3 regions of the Halomonas sp. NYA30 genome follow, and region 3 is predicted to be linked to each of the others. Evidence: predicted binding sites of a transcription regulator. Region 3 holds the regulator's gene; each other region holds the start of a gene.
The links. Region 3 encodes FNR, which switches genes on or off when oxygen is low (the NO sensors DNR and NnrR bind a similar motif). Its sites were predicted from a motif close to TTGATNTANATCAA; they were not measured.
Positions count from the first base shown of each region.

Region 1: ACWI0H_RS11385 (DUF2933 domain-containing protein) is a predicted target of FNR. The motif match lies at 3,811-3,824, and genes of this name have one in related genera.
Region 2: ACWI0H_RS11330 (copper resistance CopC family protein) is a predicted target of FNR. The motif match lies at 2,228-2,241, and genes of this name have one in related genera.

Region 1 covers NZ_OZ334477.1:2,448,525-2,454,169, forward strand. The annotation lists gene ACWI0H_RS11360 (ATP-binding protein) at 1-176, shown strand, start outside; gene ACWI0H_RS11365 (copper resistance system multicopper oxidase) at 245-2,101, shown strand; gene ACWI0H_RS11370 (copper resistance protein B) at 2,111-2,881, shown strand; gene ACWI0H_RS11375 (hypothetical protein) at 3,012-3,428, shown strand; gene ACWI0H_RS11380 (hypothetical protein) at 3,595-3,720, shown strand; gene ACWI0H_RS11385 (DUF2933 domain-containing protein) at 3,987-4,163, shown strand; gene ACWI0H_RS11390 (hypothetical protein) at 4,204-4,548, shown strand; gene ACWI0H_RS11395 (APC family permease) at 4,769-5,645, shown strand, end outside.
Region 2 covers NZ_OZ334477.1:2,438,091-2,443,735, reverse strand. The annotation lists gene ACWI0H_RS11340 (hypothetical protein) at 250-591, shown strand; gene ACWI0H_RS11335 (copper resistance D family protein) at 741-1,646, opposite strand; gene ACWI0H_RS11330 (copper resistance CopC family protein) at 1,650-2,021, opposite strand; gene ACWI0H_RS11325 (hypothetical protein) at 2,384-2,935, shown strand; gene ACWI0H_RS11320 (hypothetical protein) at 2,972-3,106, shown strand; partial or broken gene ACWI0H_RS11315 (transposase) at 3,236-3,490, shown strand; gene ACWI0H_RS11310 (ISL3 family transposase) at 3,573-4,829, shown strand; gene ACWI0H_RS11305 (DUF3987 domain-containing protein) at 4,845-5,423, shown strand; gene ACWI0H_RS11300 (YagK/YfjJ domain-containing protein) at 5,604-5,645, shown strand, end outside.
Region 3 covers NZ_OZ334477.1:3,588,517-3,594,161, forward strand. The annotation lists gene hemN (oxygen-independent coproporphyrinogen III oxidase) at 1-1,385, shown strand, start outside; gene fnr (fumarate/nitrate reduction transcriptional regulator Fnr) at 1,489-2,232, shown strand; partial or broken gene ttcA (tRNA 2-thiocytidine(32) synthetase TtcA) at 2,225-2,932, opposite strand; gene ttcA (tRNA 2-thiocytidine(32) synthetase TtcA) at 3,138-4,004, opposite strand; gene ACWI0H_RS16690 (DEAD/DEAH box helicase) at 4,440-5,645, opposite strand, start outside.

The sequences.
Region 1 (5,645 bases), 1.1 Mb from region 3:
GCCTGGGAGAGCGTGGTACACGACTGGATGAGCGCCGTCCCGGCTACGGTTTAGGCCTGTCGATTCTTGCGCAGTTAGTTGAACGTTACTTGGGGCACTCACATTTTGAGCGTAGTCCACTGGGGGGCTTGCGCGTTACGATTACCCTGCCTCTAGCGGGTGAAGTAGCTAATTAATCATTATTCAGCTTTGTTTCAGGTTCTTCCATCAAGATGGTGCCATTCATCATTGATGGGAGTTACACATGGCACGCTCAAGCATTATTTCTCACCCGCTTTCTCGCCGGCAAGTCCTAAAAGGCGGTGCTGCCTTAGGGTTAGGTTCCGCTGCCGCAATGGGACTAACTCCCGCCTGGGCAAGCCCCTGGGGCCGTACGAATGTCTATGCACAGGGCGTCGAAGAAGGGCCCGAGATATCACTCGCTATCCGCCGTGAATCCATTCCGATTGACGGACAAGAAGCCCACCCAATTACCATTAACGGTACCAGTCCTGGCCCGCTGATTCGTTTGAAAGAAGGTCAAGACGCCGTACTGCGTGTCACCAACCTGCTGGACGAGTCCACCTCCATCCACTGGCATGGTCTTATTCTACCGCCGGAAATGGATGGTGTGCCTGGTGTCAGTTTTGCCGGTATCGCCCCTGGTGAAACTTTTACCTATCGTTTCCCTGTCAGGCAGAACGGCACCTACTGGTACCACAGCCACTCAGGTCTGCAGGAACAGCTAGGCCATGCGGGGCCGCTGATTATCGACGCCGCCGAGCGCGAGCCTATCCGTTACGACCGTGAGCATGTGTTACTGCTCACCGACTGGACCTTTGAAGAACCGATGTCGGTGTTCCGTAATCTGAAAACCATGGAAGGCTATTACAACTTCCAAGAGCGCACGATTGCTGATTTTTTCGCCGATGTACGCGAAAAGGGTTTCTCACAAACCGCCGAGATGCGCGGTATGTGGGCCCAAATGCGTATGAGCTCGCGGGATATCGCCGATGTCACCGGCAGCACTTATACCTACCTGCTCAACGGCCACTCCCCCCAGGAAAACTGGAACGCGCTGTTCAAGGCCGGTGAGCGGGTACGGCTACGCGTGATTAACGGTTCGGCCATGTCATACTTCGATGTCCGTATACCTGGCCTGAAGATGACCGTGGTGGCCGCCGATGGCCAGCCAGTGCAACCCGTGCCTGTTGATGAGTTCCGTATTGGCGTGGCGGAAACGTACGATGTGCTTGTTTCACCAGAAGATGATCGAGCCTATACCATCTTCGCCGAAGCCATGGATCGGAGTGGCTACGCTCGCGCCACGCTAGCCCCGCGTGAAGGCATGCAGGCGGAGATTCCCAAGCGCCGCCAAATTGCCGACCGCGGCATGGAAGCCATGGGTGCCCACGGTATGGGCGGTATGGATCACTCCAACATGGCGGGGATGGATCACTCTGGCATGTCCAACATGTCGGGGATGGATCACTCTGGCATGTCCAACATGTCGGGGATGGATCATTCCAGCATGGCTGGGATGGATCACTCCGGTATGTCCAACATGCAAGGCATGGATCACTCTACTATGGGGGGGATGGCAGCCGAGCAGGCCAAAATAGGCGCAAATGGTTTGCTTCTCGCCGGTGAAGCTCAGCCGGGCTCTCGCTATAACCAGGCGGGAATCGGCATTGATCCTGACGAACGACGCGTATTGGTTTACCGGGATCTCAAAGCGTTCACACCATGGCCTGATCGCCGTGAGCCAGGCCGTGAGCTTGAGCTGCACCTGACCGGCAATATGGAGCGTTATATGTGGTCGTTCGACGGTAAGAAGTTTAGCGAAGTGACCGGCCCTATTCATTTTGAGAAAGATGAGCGGCTGCGCCTAATTCTGATTAACGACACCATGATGGAGCATCCTATCCACCTCCACGGCATGTGGATGGAGCTGGAAAACGGCCAGGGTGAATTGATTCCGCGCAAACACACCTTGAACGTGAAGCCCGGCGAGCGCGTGTCTGCGCTGATCACTGCAGACGCCGAGGGCAGTTGGGCGTTCCACTGCCACCTTCTCTATCACATGGATGCCGGCATGTTCCGCGTTGTTCAGGTTTCTTAAGGAGGCAGTATGAAAACCAAGCACTACTTAACCCTCGCCAGCGCCGCCCTCGGCATGGCCGCCGCCACGACTGCTCAAGCCGAAGACGGCTATGACGCCCCGGCCGGCTGGCCGTCACCGGTCGTGGAGCACCCGATGACCACGGTACGGGTCGATCGCTTGGAATATGCTTCGCCCGACAAGGGGGGGGATGCCTTGGTCTGGGATTTCCAGGCCTGGTATGGCGGTGATTTCAATCGCCTATACGTGGAAGGCGAAGGCGAAAACGTCCAGGGCGATGGCGAAGATGCAGAATTCGAGTCCCTCAACCTGCTTTATAGTCGTTTGATTGCCGACTTCTGGGAACTTCAGGGCGGCATCGGTTATCAGGGCGGTATCGCTACGAATGACTATCCCGAACGCTATTTCGGCGTCATCAGCCTATTGGGGCTCGCCCCCTATCGCTTCGAGACCGATCTCGACTTGATGATAAGCGATGAAGGCGATATCTCCGCCAGCCTGGAAAGCGAGTACGATCTGCGCCTGACTCAGCGGCTCTACCTACAGCCGCGTACCGAAATTGCCGTAGCTGCCAGCGAAGTTAAGGAGTTTGGTGTGGGTGAGGGCCTTAACTCAGTGCGTGTCGGCATGCGCCTGGGCTACGAAGTGACCAGACGCTTTGCGCCTTACGTGGGCGCTTACTGGGTAAAAGAGTATGGCGATACCGCTGACCTTTCTCGTGCTGGCGGGAATAATACCGAAGATACCGGCGTGGTGGCAGGTGTCAGGTTAATATTTTAAATCGTTAAGCACTCTATAACTTGCGCCACCGGAAGGTGGCGTTTTTTTTGCTAAAAAACCACTAAATTCAGCTTCAATTCATACTCTAAGGTTATTATTAAATTGTAAATAACCAACGGAGTAAACCACCATGAAATTTAAAGCAATTATTTTTGGCGCAACGGTAGCAACTATACTATCTACACCTGTCTTGGCTAGCTTAGGTAACACCTCTCAAGGCGCTCCGACGCTTGAAAGAGGCGTATCTTCTACGCTGATTCTTGCACAAGGGCACTCGAAGCGTTTCAATATTAATATTGAACAAGCGACTACCCTCCAAGTGACAAGTGAACATTTTCCGGGCATTACAAGCACTGGCAACCGCATTTCAGCTGTTCTTTATAATGAGGCGGGACAGCAGGTAGCAGAAGCTTCCAGCCCACGGGGGCACTTCGAACTTATTCGTCAGCTGCAACCTGGAAATTATCAGCTTGAGGTGAGTGGTAGCTCATTGGGAGGTAATAACCAAAGTGACAGTAACCGTTATGAACTACATGTCGCCTATTGATATCCTTTAGTCTTGACATGAATTAAGAAGGTCAGCCATGAGCTGACCTTTTTTATGAAAAACTAGTATCTCGGCAAACAAATTCAGCTTTAATTCAGGAATTTTCGCTAACCTTATAGTGCCGCAATCGGCGTAAAAACAAACCAATTCATAAAAAGGTGTCATCATGTGGAATAACAAGAAGATTCCCTTGGTCAGCATGACGGTTATGGCCTTGGCAATCGGCTCGACGTATGTTTCGGCCCTGGAAACCCAAGTGGGAGAGACCACCGTGGGGCTTTATACCCATTAAGCTTTGTATCGCTCACCGAAAACCTAATGATGATGGGAATGAGGCTATGGATACCGCTTGGGTAATTATCGCCTACTTTTTGCGAGGCGCTTGATCAGGATCATATTTCCCTCCGATGCTGTTCAGGTTGCGTTCAGACAAATCATCCATGCTGTTATTGGGGTTATTTATTTGATTTTTCCCAAACCAACGGCCTTAACTGCTGTTGGCTCTTTGGGCGAGTTACTGAGGTGATTATGAGTAACAGTACAAGTAGTCGTTTGCTGATGTTGTGGGTGCCACTTGCTGGGTTTGTCATTTGGGCGGGATACCTGATTGGAACCGAGCACCGTCTCCACCTATTTCAGTTCTTACCTTTCCTCTTTTTGGCAGCATGCCCACTGATGCATATTTTCATGCATAAACACCACGGCGGTCATAAGGACAAAATAGACAAGGACTGAACCACTCTATATATACATGTACGCGCCTGGGAGAAAGACCATGAAAACGACACAACAAGAGCACCGCTTGGGTGTTTCCAAAAACACACTGGTGACTCGGAATTTAAAAATCAAGCCTAGTAAATCCAAACGCATTGAAGAAGCGCTGTCAGATATCGACCGACTCTATGGAATGGATAAGGTGGTCTACAACGAGAAAAACCGAAATATCAGCCTTGCTTACGATGCGCTGAGGCTCTGCATCGATGACGTTGAAAAAATTCTCAAGCTCCATGACATACAGGTCAGCGCTGATCGGTGGAACCGCTTTAAGAAGGAGTATTACCGTTTCGTCGATCAGAACGTTAAAGACAACGCTAAACAGGAACCTTGGAGCTGTCATTAATAGTCATAACGGCTACATGACACAACCAGGAGCAAGACTAGCTAGTTTAGGGTAAGAGCTGCTTGCCTGTGGCCTCGCAAAATCAGACATTCCGTTAGTCATTTGCCATGTGGCTGCACATAGGTTCTATTTTTAATTTATATAGCATCAAAAAACACCGCACAGGAGTCCTCGGCAGTTATTGCTGCTGTGGTTGCCGTTAATACAAGGAGTCGCTTTCATGGTTGGGCAGGATAGAACGCCACAATATAAAGAAAACAGTCTTTCGTTGGTCGGTGCCGTTGCATTAGGCACCGGCGTGATGATTGGGGCCGGTATTTTTGCGCTAACCGGCCAAATGGCCGAAATGACTGGTCGGCTATTTCCTCTAGCCTTTCTGGCCGCTGCCGTCATTGTCTCTTTCAGCGCTTATTCTTACGTTAAAATGTCCAATACCTTCCCATCAGCAGGTGGGATTGGCATGTATTTACAGAAAGCGTATGGCCCGACGCTTCCCACCGCCTTTCATGCCCTCCTGATGTATTTTTCCATGGTGATCGCACAGAGTTTTTTGGCGAGAACGTTTGGTTCCTACACGCTTGAGTTGTTTGACCTGGGGGATCGTTCACTATTTGTGCCCCTACTCGGGGTTGGTTTACTGCTAATAGCCTTTTTGATCAATTTATCCGCCAACCGCTTGATCGAGACCGTCGCCTCGGTGCTCGGATTTATCAAAATAGGTGGCATTATAGTGTTTGGTATTGTCGGCGTGTTTATTGCCGACTCCATCGAAATGGGTGCTGGCAACGATGCACCTACGCCTACGATAACGGGCTTTTTAGGTGCTACGGCGCTCGGCATACTGGCATTTAAAGGCTTCACGACGATTACCAATAGTGGTTCGGAGCTTAAAGATCCTAAGCGGAATCTTGGCAAAGCTATCACGATCTCGATTGCGCTATGCGTGGTGATCTATGCCCTTGTCGGTTTTGCCGTTGCCAGCAACCTATCTTTGCCTGAAATTATCGAAACCCAAGACTACTCCCTGGCCGCCGCTGCCCGTCCCGCACTGGGTGAAGCGGCAGTTGCGTTTACCGTCATTCTCGCCATGTTGGCAA
Region 2 (5,645 bases), 1.2 Mb from region 3:
AAATACAATCCTAATAATGTCAGGAAGGGTCTCCTCATGAATAGAGTCAACACTGCAGCAATGGCTTTTTGTCTTCTCGCTGTTCTGCCTAGGGCAGCATCCGCCCAAAACTCAGAGTACGGCCCACAAGGGGGTGTCCGTGAGTTTTCGATCTCTGGAACTGGCAGTAACGATCGGAATTTTAATAGCGGAAACTTCGGCGTGAGACTGTTGATCTTGGTTGGTATCTGAGGGATAACATGGTTGCCGGTGTTCGGCAAAGCGTCAATTACGCCGATGTCGAAGGCGAAGGCGGGCGTCACAGATGGTTTCTGGAACGGCTCAACCCGTGGTTACCTAACCCATCAGTTCCTTGATGGTCGTGCGCGGCCCTTCGTCGGTGCTAGCCTCGGTGGTATCTATGGAGACGGCGTCAAAGACAGCGCCTTCGCGGGACGGGAAACGGGTATGAAATACTATGTTCTGCCCAAGGCCTATTTCCTCGCTCGCGCTGAGTATCAGTTCCTGTTCAGCGATACCGACGATGCCACCGATGCGTTTCAGGAGGACGGTATCTGGGCTTATACGATTGGTCTGGGCTACAATTTCTGAACCACATCAAGATGCCACGAACCACCACGGCCACGTGGCGGGTGTGCATCTCTTGTCGCGCGCGGATGGCATCGGCCTTGCCTTCCGGATAGCGTTGCTTATAGCTATTAAGCTAGGTTCTTAACTACCTAAGGTGGTTGTCCTGACGGTCACCCATTCGGTGATGTCACCCTTGTCAGCACCGCCGTGATCAGCAGGATAACCACGACCAGCACCACCTCCAGCGCAATACTGCGCTGCAAACGTCGTGGGGCTGTTGCATCGCCGCTCTCAAAGGCAGGTACAAGCCGCCACTTGTTCGCGGCAGCAAATAACAGCAGCACCGCGACAATCAATACTTTGCCGATCAAGAACTGTCCATATGCCGTGGTGAGCAGGGGTGTGAGACCGCCTGTTAGCAGCGTGGCCAAAGTGACGCCCGCCAGTACCAACACGCCAACTCCGCCCATGGCGAGTTGCCCGAAACGGGTCAGAATGCGGGCGGTATTGCCGTGGTTGTAATGTTGCCCCACTAAGTGGAACAGCGGCCACAGCGAGGCTACCCAGAATGCTGCCGCCATCAGGTGAACGATCAGCAAGACAGCCAGAACGAGGCGTGGGGTGTTTACTGTATGCCCCACCTGCACGAATGCCAGCATCACCAATAAAACGCCTACTAGGCTCAAGCTGTTGGCTGTTTTCGAGAACGCTAAGTTATTAAGCTGAATCGCCTGGACCAGCAGCAAACCAGCTACCACCAGTATTAGTCGACCCCCGGACGCGCCATCGAACACGATCCCGAGCAACATTGGGTTGGTTGCAGCCGCTATATTGCCGCCTCCAAGGTAACCAGCTTCTAAAGACCACTGGAACAGAATCAGGATGACCCCCGCCCAGGCAGAAAGGACACCCATGCGGGCGACGCGCCTCCGGTCGTGATCAGGGAGCCGGGGAAACGCTAGACGAAACAACACGGCCCCCGTCGCGACTAGGGCGCTAAGGTAAATCCCGGCCGCCACGAGAATCATCGCGACGGTCCAGACATCGAGGCTATTTTCGGAGAACCACCAAGCCACGGGTCAGGGCTCGACCGAGAAGTTAAAACCGTCGGACATCATGTGTCCGTCATCCAATAGGCCGCGCCAGTGCACCTGGTAGTCCCCAGCCGAAAGAATTTCACCGGGCTTCACGACGTAGCGTTCGACCTGTTCACTGCCTGGCTGACCATCAAGAGGAACGGGGCCGTTTGGGCCTGTCACTTCAAACTGGGTGATGCGCATCATGCCACCAAACTCGATGCCAATCTCTGCTGGGGAATCCTGAATGGTGACGCCATCCTTAGGCGAAGTGCTTGCGCCCCCTTCATGGGCCAGCACTGGGATTGCTAGCGACAGCAACAGCGTTGCTAAGGTAGCGTGAATGATAGGGAGCGAACTCGTCTTCTTTTGCATACCGTATCCTTATATATTTTTAGGGTTGAATGGATGCCGTTACTTCATCGCGGAGGCGCTAAAACTGATTCGGCTGAGCCTTCTTACATCGTTCATCTGCCCTGTTTGGCGAACAAGGCGCATGGCGTCGTGCTTTTCTTCATGGAAATGAGTCGGTGTTATAACGTGCCAACCTACCTGAAACAGGGCTGAAAATGGCGGAAAAAATGATCTGTGACAACACTTAGGTATTGGGATCGGTTTCTCCTTTACCTTTGGGCCACCTATAGGTTGTAGGCTTATAACGAAAGCTAACTCCGCCTTCTTCCATTTTTAATGGATAAGGCGATGTCTCGACCAGCAACATGATAAGAGGAAATATCATGGTTAAACACAAGATGATCTTTGTCATTGGTCTGGCTGCAAGCCTCAGTGTCCCCAGCAGCGCCATCTTCGCTCAAGGTATGAGCCAAGGCGCCCAAGGTCAGGGCAATATGATGGACGGCCAAGTCGGTATGGGTTCGGGCATGATGATGGGCAGTCAAGAAGGCATGTACCCAGGAATGATGATGGGAGGGCAAAGCGGGATGATGCCTTGTCCAATGATGGAAGGCATGGGGAGTATGTCCGGCATTGGCGGTATGCTCGACGAGCAGCAGATGAGTACCATGCGTGAGATGCGCCAAGAACACCGCGCGGCCCAGCTTGAGCGGATGGGCGAATTGATGAACCTGCGCGACGACATGATGCAAACCATGCAGACTGAACGCCCTGAACCAGAGGAAATAAAGGCGCTGCATGCTCAAATGGCCAACCTTCATGGCGATATGATGGCTGATAACGTGCGCATGCATAATCAGATGCAGGACTTACTGACCGATGAGCAGCGTGAACAGATGAGAGGAAGCATGCCCAGCCACCATGGCCCGCAATAAGCCTTGGCGATTGCCTCTTTTTTTAGGAGTGATGGCATGATGAACGCGGAATGTTTTGCTTTTATGGGGTCAATGGGGTGGCTAGGCTGGTTGATGCCCCTGGCCATGCTGTTATTAATTGGCTTGGCGATCGCTTCGCTGGCCAAGTACCTCTTCAGTCGTTCACGCTAAGGAGTTGAAAATAATGCAACATATGAGTCTGGATTCATAGAATAACCGCAGCACTTTGGATCACACAGTAGAGGAAGGAGGGCCAGCGCCGGTACCCTCTCGACTTTACCGACCAAAGTGAAGCAGAGAATGGGATACCGACAACTGACCCAGGCCCAACGATACCAAATTTTCGCTTACCTTGAGACTGGCATCAGCCAGCGACAGATAGCCAAGGCTATTGGGGTTCACAGCAGCACCATTAGCCGGGAGATAAAGCGCAATGGGCTTACTGCTGGCTATGCGCCTGAGCAGGCTCAATTGAGAAGTGATCAGCGTCGACGCAGCGCCTGGAAAGTGACGAAGCGACTGCCCAGCCTAATTCGATGGGTCACTGATCAACTGATGGGGCTCTTCGACGTTGGGTGTGGAATTCGCCCCCTGAGCTGGGCCAGAATATGACCTCCACAGCGGCAGGAGGTATGACATGGACGGCACCCAGATTCTAACACTCGGCCTGGGCTTGGAAGCGCCCTGGATCCTCAAGAACCAGTACCTGGATACCGCCGTGTCGCCCCACCGCCTGGACCTCTATGTCGAGGCGGAGCGAGGCAGTCTCTATCCCTGCCCAGAATGTGGTAAGGCCTGCCAAGCTCATGACTTTGCCGACAAAACCTGGCGGCATCTGAACTTCTTTCAGCATCACTGTTACCTGCATGCTCGCGTGCCGCGCACGAAGTGTCCTGACCATGGCGTCAAGCGCATAGAGGTGCCCTGGGCCCGGCCGGGCAGCGACTTTACCCTGCTGTTCGAGCAAGCGGCCATGTCACTGGTCAAGGAGATGCCGGTACTGGCCGTCTCCCGCCAGTTGGAGATTTCCGACAAACGACTATGGCGCATCGTGCACCACTACGTTGGCCGCATGTTGGGGGAACTGGATCTGTCCAAGGTGGTGACGGTCGGCGTGGACGAAACCGCCTCCCGGCGCGGTCATCGCTATGTCACGGTGTTCCTCGACATGCAGCGCAAGCGGGAACCGGTTATCTTTGCCGTCCCAGGCTGCGGCAAGGATGCCATCCAGGCTTTCAGCGCCTTCCTGGCGGCCCATGGCGGCGACCCGAATAATGTGGTCGAGGTCGTCTGCGATATGTCGCCAGCCTTCCTTAGTGGCGTGACCGAGCACCTTCCCAAGGCCGAGGTAACGGTCGACTGGTTCCATATCGTACAGACCTTCACCAAGCGGCTGGACGAGGTACGCAAGAAAGAGCGCCGGGAGCAGGGGCACCCCAAGTCGCTGCGCTGGGCCCTGCTGAAGAACCTGGATAACAAGAACCTGACACCCAAACAGCTTTCGGCGCTCCAGGAGTTGGTAGCCGATCAGAGCGCCACGGCCGATGCCTGGGTGATCAAGGAGAAGCTACGCTGGATCCAGAAGGCTCCAACGCCCAGAGCGGCTCGGTGGCGCATCACGAACTACCTCAAGGTCATGCAGGCGGCGGTGTCTGAAAAGTCACTGCTGGAGCCGATGGGGAAAGCCCTGGCGACGCTTGAGCGGCACGCCGACGCGGTGGTCAGACGCTGGCTCTCGGGACTGACGAACGCAAGACTGGAAGGAATGAATGGTCTGTTCCAAGCGGCTCGGTCACGGGCACGTGGCTACCGGAACGAGGCCAACTTTATCGCCATGATCTACCTGATTGGGAGCCCGGTGGGCCGCCTATTCGATCAGGCCAAATCCACGTGAAGTGACGAAGAACCAATTCTTAAGGGAGAAAGCGAACGTTATGTCATGAGCCTTTCTAATGAAGCCAAGCCGGTGTTTGAACGTATATGTGTATATATAGAGTCGAATTCCGTTCTGGGAATGAGGTATTCAAGTTTTGCTGATTTAGCTTCCAAGATGCCCGAAAATATTATTAGGTTGGCAGCCATCATGAGTGCGTTTGATGAGGGCATAAAACAGCCAATTTCAGTAAATTCTATAAACCGTGCCATTCAAATAGTGATGAATTGCGCAGACGATTTTATACGTGTTTTTTATGTGCCGACCAAAGAAGAAATAGACGATAATACCTTGACTAATTGGCTAAATTCAAAAAAGAAGCTCGGCTATCGTTACTTTAAAAAGAACTATATTAGACGGCATGTTAACCCTAGCTTAAGAAGCAACGAAAGGTTAGAGCCTAGCATTCAGCGATTGGAGTCTAAAGGTGTGCTTTGCACAATATTACTTGGGAATGTTCAGTGTGTAGATACAGAGCCTTTGTACGCATATGATCCAATTGCTGCAAACCGTGAGATTTTTGGTACAAAATCAATTTTTAACCAGAAGTATTGATAATAACTTTAAATGGTTATTGTCACTGTTGAAGTGAAGGCTGTGGGAACGCGCTGAGGTTATTTCGATTTAGTAATTTGGTATATATGTTATTACCTTCTACTGGTTCTTGGTAATGGATTTGTTCTGGCTTTATCAACTTATATAGGTGCGTATTAATTATTGATAGGAGGTTATTAAATGAATACATTTAGCTCAGGTAATGCATTGAAAAGATTTGAT
Region 3 (5,645 bases):
CAGCACCGGAGCAGAAAAAATGGGATGAAGCCTTGCTGCGCCGTTACGACACCAGCGGCCCGCGCTATACGTCCTACCCCACGGCGTTGTCGTTTCACGACCAATTTACCCCGAGCGATTTGACTCAGGCGTTAGAGCGCAGCAATGCCAGCCAACGTCCTCTTTCGCTGTATGTGCATATCCCCTTCTGCCGCAAAATTTGCTTTTACTGCGCGTGTAATAAAATCGCCACCAAGAACACCGCCCTGGCCGAGCCGTACCTATCCCGGCTTGACCGTGAAATGGTGCTGACCGCTCGCCACCTGGATACCACACGACCGGTGAAGCAGTTGCACTGGGGTGGCGGAACACCGACGTTTCTTAACTTGAACCAGATGGGCGACTTGATTGATCGCCTGGACGCGCGCTTTGGTCTCTCGTCCGCGTCTGATCGCGATTACGCGATTGAAATCGACCCACGCGAAGCGGACGTATTTACGCTGCGCCACCTGCAGTCGCTCGGTTTCAATCGCATCAGTTTAGGCGTGCAGGACTTAAGCCCGCTGGTGCAGAAAGCCATTAACCGTATTCAGCCACGGGTACTCACCGAGACGCTGATGGATGAAGCACACCGGCTGGGCTTTCGTTCGCTCAATCTCGATTTAATATACGGCTTGCCCTTTCAGACTGAAAAAAGCTTTGCAGACACCTTGCGCCAAGTGATCGAGTTAAATCCCGCACGGCTTTCTGTGTTTAACTACGCCCACATGCCCGAGCGCTTTGCCCCCCAGCGGCGGATTAACATCGATGACCTGCCGGGCAGCGAAGAGAAGCTGGCGATTCTGCGCACCACGATTGAGATGCTCACCGCGGCCGGTTATGTGCACATCGGCATGGATCACTTTGCTCGTCCTGATGACAGCTTGGCGATCGCCCAGCGCGAAGGCTCGCTCCAGCGCAACTTTCAAGGCTACTCCAGTCACGCCCAGTGCGACTTAATCGGGCTTGGCGTGTCGGCGATTTCTCGCGTCGATGACGTCTATGCACAGAACCCTAGCGATCTGGCCCGCTATGAAGCAGCGCTGGATCAAGGCCAATTGGCAACCGTACGTGGGCTGCGCTTAAGTGACGATGACCTGATCCGCCGGGACGTTATTGAGCGACTAATGTGTGATATGCGCATTGATCTGGCCGCCATCGATCAACGCTGGAACATTGATGCCCCGCGTTACTTTGCGCAAGCGCTTGAGCACTTACAGGGCGCCGAGCGAGATGGCCTGCTGACGCGCAGCGGCGACCAGCTTAGCGCGACGCCCATGGGACGGCTGCTGATTCGTCACTTAGCCATGGCGTTTGATGCTCACCTGCCGCAGCAATCAGGCAAGCACTACTCAAAGATTGTGTAAACAAGCTATCGCTAACGAAATGAAGCTTCCATACTAAGAGAAGCCTACCTCAGCACGGCGTAATGATTACCTGCCACTCACGACGCTACTCAAGGAGTTATGCATGTTGGAACCCATGAGCCGCCGACGCTCGCTACTCCATGAAGCTCGCTGCCAAACCTGCAGCTTGAGCTCACTATGCTTGCCACTTGCCCTTGAGATAGACGATATGGGCCAGTTCGATGCCATTATTCGTCGTCGCGCACCGCTGAAAAAAGGCGAGCCACTATTTCGCCAAGGCGATACTTTTACCAGCGTTTATGCGGTACGTTCGGGCAGTTTGAAACAAGTCACATCAGAGGGAAACGGCAGCGAACAACTGACCAATTTCTACCTCCCCAGCGAACTAGTGGGGTTGGACGGGATCGATGAAGAGCACTACCCAGGGAGTGTAATTGCCCTGGAAACGACCACCGTTTGCGAGATTCCCTTTGATCGCTTGGACTCACTCTCTGAGGAGTTGCCCGAACTGCGTGGCCAGCTGTATCGCAGCATGAGCAAAGAGTTGCGCGACGACCGGCGCATGATGCGCCTGCTGTCACGTAAAACCGCCGACCAGCGGCTGGCGAGCTTTTTAATCACGCTTTCAGATCGTTTTCGTCGCCGTGGCTACTCGCCCTACAGTTTCCGCCTTTCCATGCCCAGGGCCGATATCGGCAACTATTTGGGTTTAGCGGTGGAAACCGTCAGCCGGATTTTAAGCCGCTTCCAGCAGCAGAGCGTAGTGGCGGTATCCGGGCGAGAGGTCAATATTCTTGATATGCAGCGCTTAATCACCCTCGCCGAAGAGGAGCAAAACGCTAGCTGACGTTAAATGCCTGGATACGCCCGGCCAGTAGTTCTGCCTGTTTGGCTTCTAGCCCTTCAAAATCAAAGAGATTGCGATCCGCTAGCTGGGAAGGCGCAATATTGGTAACGGCTTTAAACATGCTTTCCAGGCGACCGGGGAATTTTTTGTCCCACTCGGCGAGCATCTCTTTGACGACCTGACGCTGCATATTGGGCTGCGAACCGCATAGATTGCAGGGAATAATCGGGAATTCCATCAGCCGTGAAAACTCGGCAATATCCGCCTCTTTACAGTAAGCCAACGGCCGAATGACGATATTTTTACCATCATCAGAAAGTAGCTTAGGCGGCATCGCTTTTAAGTTGCCGCCAAAGAACATATTGAGAAACAGGGTTTCAAGGATGTCTTCACGGTGGTGGCCCAGGGCAATTTTATTGGCGCCAATCTCTTCGGCAAAGCCATACAGCGAACCGCGGCGCAGGCGTGAACAGAGCGCGCAAGTCGTTTTACCTTCTGGCGTTTTTTCTTTCACCACCGAATAAGTATCACGCTCGACAATGTGATATTCCACGCCCTGCTTATCCAGATACGCAGGCAGCACATGCTCGGGAAAACCGGGCTGTTTTTGATCCAGATTGACCGCTACCAGTGAGAAATTGACCGGCGCGTTGCGCTGCAAGTTGCGCAAAATCTCCAGCATCGTATAGCTGTCCTTGCCTTATATGCCAAATTTTTTTAAAAGAGGAAGAGTGAGTGAGTGAGTAAAGCATTACAATACAGTCACTTAATTTTCTTTCTTCTAAAGAAAACAAACACAAGCCATACAAAAAATTCATTTTTTGTAAAAAAAAGCTTTAAGCAAATGCAGTTGATCAAAATATAACCAAAGACAGCCCAGATACACCAATGTATTCTTTACAAAATCATAGGTTGATTGCTTCTATAAAATTGGTCGAAGAAACATCTACACTGCCAGTATGGTTCGAGATGACTTTACTAGACCTGTCGATATCGAGATTGTGGAAATCGAAAAGATTTAAGTCAGCTAGTTGGCTTGGACTTACATTCTGGATACCGTTAAATATGTTTTCAATACAACCCGCTTTTTGTTTTTCCCAGCCTGCCAACATGTTTTTTATATTCTGTCTTTGTAAGTTCTCCTGAGAACCACAAAGATTACATGGAATAATTGGAAATTCTACAATTGATGCCAGCTTAGCAATATCTTTCTCACGACAATAAGAAAGCGGTCTTATTACAATATTTCTGCGATCATCACTTAGCAGCTTAGGAGGCATTGCCTTTAACTTACCGTTAAAAAACATATTCAAAAAAAGAGTTTCTACAATGTCATCCATGTGATGGCCAAGAGCTATTTTTGTAGCCCCAATCTCCTCAGCAAACCCATATAGAGAACCCCTTCTAAGTCTCGAACAAAGTGAACAAGTAGTTTTCCCTTCAGGAGTTTTCTCTTTAACAATTGAATATGTATCCTTATCTATAATATAATAATCAATATTATTCTTTTTGAAGAAGCCAGGAAGAACATGCTCCGGAAAACCGGGTTGTTTTTGGTCGAGATTCACAGCGACCACATCAAACTTAATCGGTGCTACTCTCTTCAAATACAACAGAGTATCAAGCATAACAAATGAATCTTTGCCACCACTTATGGCAGCCATTACTTTGTCACCATCTTCAATCATAGAATAATCACAAACAGCTCTCCCAGCGTTAGCCCTTATTTTTTTATAAAGCTTGTTCAAATCCATCTTTTCTTTAGGCTTCATAAACCACCATTAAAATAAAAGTTATAAATAAATAACAAATCAAAATCTTCATAACCAATATTCTAAATCAGATGGCATAAATTTTCGACAGATGAATTGAGATATTCGATGGGAGATAGAGTGTTTCAAATTCCTGAGCTAGCAGAAGCTTCAGATGCATGAGCATATGACCAACATTCGACATTTTGTCGATTCGCAATCTCGCTAAGTTGAGATTGGGTGCTTTGTTCGCTAGAGCTGACTCGGAGGTAGCCGATCGTCGCCATTGAGCTGTATTCTCAATTTTGGATCATAAAATGGGGCTTTCTTTTGAACCTTAGCTATAACCCCAAACGACACTTATTACCCATTGAGTTTTAAAGATAATAGAAGCGTGTCAAAAGGTACACTTTATGAACCTTGAAGATGGGTGGGGGTAGCCATGGAAAGAAAAAACTACATTAGCGATAATAGATACTGCCGGTAGTATTGAGAAAAGCTCAGCGTCAGTAATGAAGCCTCAGTAACTTGCAGCTCGCGCTTACCGTTCTGCTCTTTTACGGAAAGGGGATTATCTTCACTTTCTTTTGCGCCCTCGGTATTGCCATCGGCGTGCTCAGCGTGGGATTTAGTTAGACGATCATTAAGCTTTTTTGCCTGCAGCGTGGATTGATCCTCGGGAAGGTCATTGGCGATTCTTTGCGAGTATTTACGTAGGGTAGGTTCAGCGATCACGTAAAGCCACGCCTCTCTGTCATCAGTGCCCATCTTTCTTAAGATGCGACCAAGAACCTGCCTGTAGTGAAGCTCGGTACGAATGCGACTGAGGTAACAGCAAACTGAAAGACGCTGTATATCTGTGCCTTCAGAAATCATGCTAACCGCTACAATCCAGCAGGTGTTGTCATGCCGAAACCGGTCGATTAGTTGCTGAGCCCGAGGTGTTTTACTGGTGACCACGACATAGCTTTGATGCTTAGCATTCAGTATTGCAGCAATTTGGTGGGCATGCTCAATATCCGTTGCCACCACTAGCCCCCCAGCTTGAGGGGTCTTATGTCGGGTTTCACTCAGCTGATGAATACCTATATCCAGCACAGCATTGAGGATGTCATCATGGCGCAACAGGTCTTCGTAGCTAACGGGTGACTCACTGAGTAGTTGAGAGAAGCATGAAAACCCTCGAACAGACTCAGTGTTTTCTTTTTCCTCGACGAGCCTGATTAAAGGGTTATCGATCAGCGTAATCCGTGGGGCTCTGCAAACGCCCTCGTTCACAGCACTTTGTAGGTCATAACGATAGTCACAGATCAGCTGCCCTTCTGGATCAGAGTACCGTGCCAACGCGATAGGAAGGTCATCAGAACGCCAAGGGGTTCCAGACAAGCCTAGGGTATAAGTAGCTTGATCCTGGATATTCCGAATAATCTGCTGTCCCCATGTGTTACTAAGGAGAGGATCATGACCTGCGCAGTGATGAATTTCGTCGAAGATAGCTAATACGCGGAATTTTTTAAAAATATCCCAAAATTCTTCCTGTTGGTATTCCATGGATTGGTAAGTATAAGCGGCTCCTGCGGATGCAATGACGTTTCCAAAACGCTGATCTAAAACAGCAGAAAACGTGCGCTGCATACCTGCAACCACTTCCCGCGTAGGGGC